DNA from 2 places in the Variovorax palleresanus genome. Region 2 is predicted to be linked to the other one. Evidence: riboswitches for the same ligand, from Rfam matches in the RefSeq annotation. Region 2 holds a riboswitch; the other holds the start of a gene.
What was found. A riboswitch is a leader RNA that binds a small molecule or an ion and turns the genes downstream of it on or off. The one in region 2 is predicted to bind glycine.

Region 1: it holds a riboswitch for glycine, as region 2 does, so the genes downstream of both, gcvT (glycine cleavage system aminomethyltransferase GcvT) here and ACJ7Z0_RS19610 (D-amino acid dehydrogenase) in region 2, are expected to answer to the same signal.

The regions. Positions count from the first base shown of each region.
Region 1 is NZ_JBJNVP010000002.1:604,256-608,659, forward strand. It holds gene ACJ7Z0_RS06600 (TRAP transporter large permease) at 1-1,113, shown strand, start outside; gene ACJ7Z0_RS06605 (hypothetical protein) at 1,269-1,820, shown strand; glycine riboswitch at 1,870-1,960, shown strand; glycine riboswitch at 1,973-2,092, shown strand; gene gcvT (glycine cleavage system aminomethyltransferase GcvT) at 2,138-3,313, shown strand; gene gcvH (glycine cleavage system protein GcvH) at 3,354-3,725, shown strand; gene gcvP (aminomethyl-transferring glycine dehydrogenase) at 3,775-4,404, shown strand, end outside.
Region 2 is NZ_JBJNVP010000002.1:3,355,236-3,359,639, forward strand. It holds gene ACJ7Z0_RS19605 (FIST signal transduction protein) at 1-152, shown strand, start outside; gene ACJ7Z0_RS19610 (D-amino acid dehydrogenase) at 180-1,481, opposite strand; glycine riboswitch at 1,573-1,678, opposite strand; gene rfbB (dTDP-glucose 4,6-dehydratase) at 1,934-3,016, shown strand; gene rfbD (dTDP-4-dehydrorhamnose reductase) at 3,013-3,903, shown strand; gene rfbA (glucose-1-phosphate thymidylyltransferase RfbA) at 3,955-4,404, shown strand, end outside.

The DNA of each region.
Region 1 (4,404 bases), 2.8 Mb from region 2:
CCATTCTTCATCCTTGCAGCCGAGTTGATGAGCGGCGGCTCGCTCACCGAAGTGCTGCTGCGCTTCGCGGGCCAGTTCGTCGGCCACCGGCGCGGAGGACTCGGCTACACCAACGTGGTGTCGCTCACCTTCTTCTCGGGCATCTCGGGCTCGGCGCTGGCCGATGCGGCGGGACCGGGGTCGATGCTCATCAAGATGATGGACAAGGCCGGCTATGACCGCTCCTACGCGGCAGCGTTGACGGCCTCGACCGCGATCGTCGGGCCGATCATTCCGCCCTCGATCATCATGATCATCTACGCGCTGCAGGACGAAACCGTTTCGGTCGGCCAGCTGTTCGTGGCCGGCCTGCTGCCGGGCCTGCTGATCGCGGTGGCGATGTGCATCGTGAACTTCTACGTCTCGAAGAAGCGCAACTACAAGGGCGATGGCGAGACGCCGCCGCTGCGCGAGATTCTCATCACGACCTGGAAGGCGATTCCCGCCATCCTGCTGCCGGTGGTCATTTTGGGCGGCATGCGCGCCGGCTGGTTCACGCCCACCGAGGCCTCGGTGGTGGCGGTGTTCTACGCGCTGGTGTGCGGCAAGTTCGTCTACCGCACGCTCGAATGGAAGATGCTGCCCGACATCCTCGCGCGTTCGGCCCTGCTGTCGGCCTCGGTGCTGATCATCATCGGGCTCTCGGCCTCGTTCGCCTGGATTCTGACCATCGAGGGCGTGCCGCAGCAAATGGCGGAATGGCTCGTGAGCATGAACCTCTCGCCATGGATGTTCCTGATCATCGTCAACGTGTTCCTGCTACTGTTCGGCATCTTCATCGAGCCGCTGCCCGGCGTGATGGTGCTGGCGCCGATTCTCGCGCCGGTGGCAATGAAACTCGGGGTCGACCCGGTGCACTTCGCGATGATCGTGATCTTCAACCTCACGCTCGGCATGATCACGCCGCCGGTGGGCGGGCTGCTGTTCGTGACCTGCAACGTGTCGAAGGTGCCTATGTCGGCGCTGGTGAAGGAGCTGGTGCCCTTCCTGTGGGCGCACGGCGCCGTGCTGATGATCCTGACCTTCGTGCCGACGCTCAGTACCTGGCTGCCGCGGGCGCTCGGGTTCAAGTAGCGGGGGGAGCCGGCTGGATCGATTTCCACAACGAAAACCGGTCCGGAAAAAGTGACGTGTCATGAGACCGATGCCCCTGTAAGGCAAACGTTTTCACGAAAATGTCACCTCTTGCAACGATGCTGCAGCCTTCGATCCCCGAAAGCTGTTGCGCCATGTTTCCCACCAAGACCGACAAGGCACGCGACGAACTCCAAAGCGGCCAACGCACGCTCAGCCAGCGCGAACGCGCATTGCTGCTGATGGCCGACGGCCGGCGTTCGCTGACCGATTTCAGCCCCCTGTTCGCCAACCGCAGCGAAGCCGAGCAGGCATTGCAGGCCTTGATGAGCCGCGGCTACCTGCACTATCCACAGGCCGCCCCCGCGCCCACTCCCGCGCCAGCCGCCCCGGCGGCGGCCATGGACAGCGCGGCCGAGCCGGCCCAGGCCGCGACCGCCGCCGACCATTTCGACGGCAAGCGCTCCCTGGCCACCACGCGCATGTTCCTGTTCGACATCTGCGAACGCATGTTCGTGCGGCGCGACCCCAGGTTTGCGATGCAGATGCGCGACGCGCTGCGCGAAGCCCGCGACCGCGACGCCATGCTGACGATTGCCGCGCTGATGCTCTCGGAGGTCGAGAAAAGCGCCGGGGCGGAACGCGCTGAATCGCTGCGCGAGCGTATCGAGAGGTTACTTCCGCTCTCCTCCGAGACCGTGCACTGAGCCCGTCCACCCCCCGGCCGCCGGACCGGGGCGCCGCGATCCACTACACTCGCCATGGTCAGGAGAGAGCTTCGCCATGCGAGGCCGCCGAAGGCGCAGGGGTTTCCCGAACGCTCAGGCAAAAGGACTGACACAGCGCTGGCGGATGCCGGCGTTTCCTTGCTGGAGAGAGGCTGTCGCCTGCATCGACGCGATGCGGCAGGCAGCCCACCGAAGGAGCAAACCTCGATCGTGGGGCGAATCTCTCAGGTAAAGCGGACAGCAGGGGTGGCCCATGGCTTGCGCCATGGAATTCGACTGCCCCTTTGGAGTGCCCCGTGGCCGCTTCCGCTTCATCATCCGACGCCCAACTTCTCAAGACGCCGCTCCACGACCTGCACGTGGAGCTGAGCGCACGCATGGTGCCGTTTGCCGGCTATTCGATGCCGGTGCAGTACCCCGCCGGCCTCATGGCCGAGCACAAGCACACGCGCGACGCCGCCGGGTTGTTCGACATCTCGCACATGGGCCAGCTGCGCCTGGTGGGCCCGGACGCCGCGGCCGCCTTCGAAACCCTGATGCCGGTCGACGTGATCGACCTGGCGCCCGGCAAGCAGCGCTATGGCCTGCTGCTGAACGACGAAGGCGGCATCCTCGACGACCTGATGTTCTTCAACGAAGGGCACGGCTCGATCTTCGTGATCGTCAATGGCGCCTGCAAGGTGGCCGACCTGGCCCACATCCAGCAGAAGATCGGCGCGCGCTGCGATGTGCAGCCCATGCCCGACCACGCGCTGCTCGCGCTGCAGGGACCACAGGCGGCCGCGGTGCTGGCGCGGCTGTCGCCCGGCGTCGAGCGCTTCGTCTTCATGACCGGCGGCGCAGTGCAGATCGGCGGCATTCCCGCCTTTGCCACCCGCAGCGGCTACACCGGCGAAGACGGCTTCGAGATTTCGGTGGCCGGCAAGGATGCCGACGCGCTCGCCCGCCTGCTGCTGGCCCAGCCCGAGGTCAAGCCCGTCGGCCTGGGTGCGCGCAATTCGCTGCGCCTGGAAGCCGGGCTCTGCCTCTACGGCAACGACATCGACACCACCACCACGCCGGTCGAGGCCTCGCTGAACTGGGCCATCCAGAAGGTACGCCGCACGGGTGGCGTGCGCGAAGGCGGCTTTCCGGGCGCGGCCAAGGTCCTGGCCCAGCTCGCCGCCGCCATGGCCGGCGCCGCGGGCCGGACCGACCACGACACGCTGAAGCGCCGGCGCGTCGGCCTCGTGGCACTGGAGCGCATTCCGGTGCGCGACGGTACGGTGCTGCAATCGTTCGAAGGCCACGACATCGGCTTTGTCACGAGCGGCCTGCTCGGCCCCACGGCCGACCGCCCGATCGCCATGGGCTACGTGGCCACCGCATTTTCGGAACCCGGTACGCGCGTGCAGGCCATCGTGCGCGGCAAGCCGGTTCCGATGGAAGTCTCGACCCTGCCTTTCGTGCCCACCCGCTACTACCGCGGCTAGGCTCGGCATCCCCGATCATTTTTTCCACGAGGAGTTTTTCATGAGCATCAAGTACACCAAGGACCACGAATGGGTCTCGGCCGAAGGCGGCGCAGCCACTGTCGGCATCACCGTGCATGCGCAGGATGCGCTGGGCGACGTGGTGTTCGTCGACCTGCCCGAAGTCGGCAAGACCTTTGCCCAGGGTGAAGTGGCCGGTGTCGTCGAATCGGTCAAGGCCGCGGCCGATGTGTTCATGCCCGTCTCGGGCGAGATCACCGAAGTGAACGAAGCCCTGCGCGCCGATCCCTCGCTCGCCAACACCGATCCGCTGGCCACCGGCTGGTTCTTCAAGGTCAAGCTCAGCGAACCCGCGCAGCTCGACGCGCTGCTGGACGCCGCCAGCTACGACAAGTTTGCCGCCGAATCCTGATCCGCCGAGTTCGCAAGCCGCCTTTCCTCATCTCCGAGCCTTCACCGCCATGCCGATTCCCGCCCTTCCCTCTTTGCAACAACTGGAGAACGCCGAAGAGTTCCTCGCCCGCCACATCGGCATCGATGCAGCGGACGAGGCGCGCATGCTGCCGGTGATCGGTTCGGAAACGCGGGCGGAACTCATCGACGGCATCGTGCCCGCGGCCATCCGCCGCGCCAAGCCGATGCGCCTGCCGGCCCCCATCACGGAAGCCGATGCGCTGGCCGAGCTGAAGGCCATCGCGGCAAAGAACAAGGTGTTCAAGAGCTTCATCGGCCAGGGCTACTACGGCACGCACACGCCGGGCGTGATCTTGCGCAACGTGCTCGAGAACCCCGCCTGGTACACGGCCTACACGCCGTACCAGGCCGAGATTTCGCAGGGCCGCATGGAAGCCTTGCTCAATTTCCAGACCATGGTGTGCGACCTCACGGGCATGGCCATCGCCAACGCCTCGATGCTCGACGAAGCCACGGCCGCGGCCGAGGCCATGACGCTCGCCAGGCGCAGCGTGAAAAGCAAGAGCAATGTGTTCCTGGTGTCGGGCGACTGCCATCCGCAGACCATCGAGGTCATCAAGACGCGCGCCGCGCCGCTGGGCATCGAGGTCAAGGTCAGCACCGTGTCCGAGACGCTG
Region 2 (4,404 bases):
CGCACTTCGGCGCGCCAGGCGCCGAACTGCAGATCGTGCGGCATGCACTGGGCGACGTGCCGCTGGTCGGTTTCTTTGCGGCGGGCGAGATCGCCCGGCACCACCTGTATGGGTATACGGGGGTGCTGACGGTATTTACCGGCAAGGACTGAACCCCGGAACCGCCGCTTGGCGCTCGTTCAAGCCGGCTGCAGCACGCGCGCCGCGGGCGCAGGCATTCCTGTGAACGCGAAATCCACCTCCGGCACAAGCCCGCTCACGATGCGCGCGATCGACTTGCCCGAGCCGCAGGCATGCGTCCAGCCGAGCGTGCCGTGGCCGGTGTTGAGGAACAGGTTGGGCAGCTTTGTCTTGCCGATCATCGGTACGTTGCTGGGCGTCGCGGGGCGCAGGCCAGTCCAGAATTGGGCCTGCGTGGTGTCGCCGGCACCCGGAAAGAGTTCTTCGACGCGCCGCACGATGGCTTCGCAGCGCACGCGGTTCAGATCGCGGTCGTAGCCGTTGAGCTCGGCCGTGCCGGCGATGCGCAGGCGATCGCCGCTGGCCGAGGTGTAGCGCGAGAACACGAGCTTGTATTCGTCGTCGGTCAGCGAAACCTGGTGCGCCTTGGAGGCGTCTTTGACCGGCAAAGTCACCGAATAGCCCTTGGCCGGATAGATCGGCAGCCGGATGCCCAGCGGCGCGGCAACGATCGGGCTGAGCGAGCCCATCGCCAGCACGAAGGCATCGCCGCGGATGCGCTGGAAACGGCCTTCGCTGTCGGTGGCTTCGACGTGGTCGATGCTGCCGCCGGTCTCGCGCAGCGCAGTGACGGTGTGGCTCATGAGGAACTTCACGCCGGCCGCCATCGCCAGCGCGACCAGTTCGCGCGCGAAGCGGTTGGCGTCGCCCGATTCATCCTCGGCGGTATACGTCGCGCCGGCCAGCTTCGGGCGGATGTGGGCCAGCGCTGGCTCGATCTTCACCGCCTCGTCGGCCGAGATCACCAGCCGCTCGCAGCCCAATGCGCGCATCTGCTCGGCAGGCGCGAGGGCACCGTCGAACTCCTTCTGCGTCGTATAGAAGTGCAGGATGCCCTGCGTGCGCTGGTCGTAGCTGAGACCGGTATCGCGACGCAACTGCTGCAACATTTCGCGGCTGTAGGTGCCCAGGCGCACGATCTGCTCGATGTTGTGCCGCGTGCGTGCCGGGGTGCATTCGCGCAGAAACTGCAAACCCCAGAGCCACTGGCGCATGTCGGCGCGAATGCGAAAGAGCAGCGGGGCGTCTTCCCTGCCCAGCCATTGCAGCACCTTGAGCGGTGCGCTCGGGTTGGCCCAGGGTTCCGCGTGGCTCACGGAGATCTGCCCGCCGTTGGCAAAGCTGGTTTCGGCGGCCGGCGTGGCCTGCCGGTCGATGACGGTCACTTCGTGGCCGAGTTGCTGGAGGTAGTAAGCCGAGGTCACGCCGAGCAAGCCGGCGCCGAGAACGATCACGCGCATTTCAAGTACCTTTTGGAAGTTGGCGCTTGAACGGCGGGCTTGGTGTGCTACTGATTCAATAGCAAGCAACCGGACGACCGCCGTCCAAGTTGCCGCTCCCCCTGTCCTTGGTACCTGAGAGATTCACCCGCTGCGCCCGCAGCGGGTTTGCTCCTTCGGTGCATCACGCAAGGTGATGGCTCTCCAGACGGCGTATCAGTTGGTGCAGTACAGGCCCCATGCCGAAACTCTTTGAAAGAAGAACTTCAAGAATCCGTGGGGCCGACCTGAGCGTTTATGGGAGTTTGCGCCTTCGGTGAGGTAGCAAAAAGCGCTACCTGCTCTCCTGCAGTGGGGCTATTGTAGGCGCACGCGCCGAGCTGCCTACCCCTCGATTTTGGTAATTCGGTCCAATGGGATAATCACGGGACAGATTCGCCTGAGGGCGATTGTTCGACAACTTCGGGGGACTCATGATTCTGGTAACCGGCGGCGCCGGCTTTATTGGCGCCAATTTCGTACTCGACTGGATCTCGCAGAGCGACGAGCCGGTCGTGAATCTCGACAAACTCACCTACGCCGGCAACCTCGAAACGCTCGCGTCGCTCAAAAGCGATCCACGGCATATCTTTGTGCAGGGCGACATCGGCGACAGCGCCCTGGTCGACCGCTTGCTGGCTGAGCACAAACCGCGCGCTATCGTGAACTTTGCCGCGGAATCGCACGTAGATCGTTCCATCCACGGCCCCGAAGATTTCGTGCAGACCAACGTGCTTGGCACCTTCCGCCTGCTCGAGTCCGTGCGGGGTTACTGGAGCGCGCTGCCGGCCGACCAGAAGGCCGCGTTCCGCTTCCTGCATGTGTCGACCGACGAGGTCTACGGCTCGCTTTCCAAGACCGACCCGGCCTTCACCGAAGAGAACAAGTACGAGCCCAACAGCCCCTACTCGGCCAGCAAGGCCGCCAGCGACCACCTCGTGCGCGCCTGGCACCACACCTACGGCCTGCCAGTGGTCACCACCAACTGCTCCAACAACTACGGGCCGTTCCACTTTCCCGAGAAACTCATCCCGCTGATGATCGTCAACGCCCTGGCCGGCAAGCCGCTGCCGGTGTACGGCGACGGCATGCAGGTGCGCGACTGGCTCTACGTGAAGGACCACTGCAGCGCCATCCGCCGCGTGCTCGAGGGCGGCAAGCTCGGCGAGACCTACAACGTCGGCGGCTGGAACGAGAAGCCCAACATCGAGATCGTCAACACCGTGTGCGCCTTGCTCGACGAACTGCGCCCGCGCGCCGACGGCAAGCCTTACAAGGAGCAGATCAGCTACGTCACCGATCGGCCGGGCCACGACCGCCGCTACGCCATCGACGCGCGCAAGCTCGAACGCGAACTCGGCTGGAAGCCCGCCGAAACCTTCGACAGCGGCATTCGCAAGACCGTTGAGTGGTACCTTGCCAACGCCGAATGGGTGCGCAACGTGCAAAGCGGCGCCTACCGCGAATGGGTCGAGAAGCAATACGACGCCGCGCCCGCGGCCAAGGCCGCGGCATGAAGTTGCTGCTGCTGGGCAAGGGTGGGCAGGTTGGATGGGAGCTGCAGCGCAGCCTCGCACCGCTGGGCGAACTGGTGGCGCTCGATTTCGACAGCACCGACCTGCATGCCGACTTCAGCCGCCCCGAGCAACTGGCCGAGACCGTGCTCAAGGTTCGTCCCGACGTCATCGTCAACGCCGCGGCCCACACCGCGGTCGACAAGGCCGAGAGCGAGCCCGACTTTGCGCGCAAGCTCAACGCCACCTCGCCCGGCGTGGTGGCCCAGGCGGCCCAGCAGATCGGCGCGCTCATGGTGCACTACTCCACCGACTACGTCTTCGACGGCAGCGGAAGCAAGCCCTGGAAAGAAGACGACGCCACCGGCCCCCTCAGCGTGTACGGGCGCACCAAGCTCGAAGGCGAGCAGCTGGTGGCCGCTCACTGCGCCAGACACCTGATCCTTCGCACCAGCTGGGTGTATGCGGCGCGCGGCGGCAATTTTGCCAAGACCATGCTGCGGATCGCCAAGGAGCGGGATCGCCTGACCGTCATCGACGATCAGTTTGGCGCCCCCACCGGCGCCGAACTGCTGGCCGATGTCACGGCACACGCAATCCGCGCCACCCTGCAAGACCCGGCCAAGGCCGGGCTCTATCACGCGGTAGCCGGCGGTGAGACCACCTGGTGCGGCTATGCGCGCTTCGTGCTCGAGCAGGCCCAGCAGGCCGGCGCCGAACTCAAGGCCGGCCCCGCGGAAGTCGATGCTGTGCCCACCAGCGCCTTTCCCACCCCCGCCACGCGCCCCGCCAACTCGCGGCTCGACACGCGCAAGCTGCAGGCCACCTTCGGCCTGATGCTGCCCCCTTGGCAGCAGGGCGTGGCCCGCATGCTGCGCGAAACCCTTTAAACAACACGCCGAGCGCGGCAAAGCAAAGAAAGCAAGGAGAGAAATACAACAATGACCACGAAGACGACAACGCAACGCAAGGGCATCATCCTGGCCGGCGGCTCCGGAACCCGGCTGCACCCGGCCACGCTCGCACTCAGCAAGCAACTACTGCCGGTGTACGACAAGCCGATGATCTACTACCCGCTCAGCACGCTGATGCTCGGTGGAATGCGCGACATCCTGATCATCAGCACGCCGCAGGACACGCCGCGTTTTCAGCAACTGCTGGGCGACGGCAGCCAGTGGGGCATCAACCTGCAGTACGCGGTGCAACCGAGCCCCGATGGCCTGGCACAGGCCTTCATCATCGGCGACAAATTCGTAGGAAATTCGCCGAGCGCGCTGGTGCTGGGCGACAACATCTTTTATGGCCACGACTTTGCGCATCTGCTCGCCGATGCCGATTCGAAGCAATCCGGCGCCACCGTGTTTGCGTACCACGTGCACGACCCTGAGCGC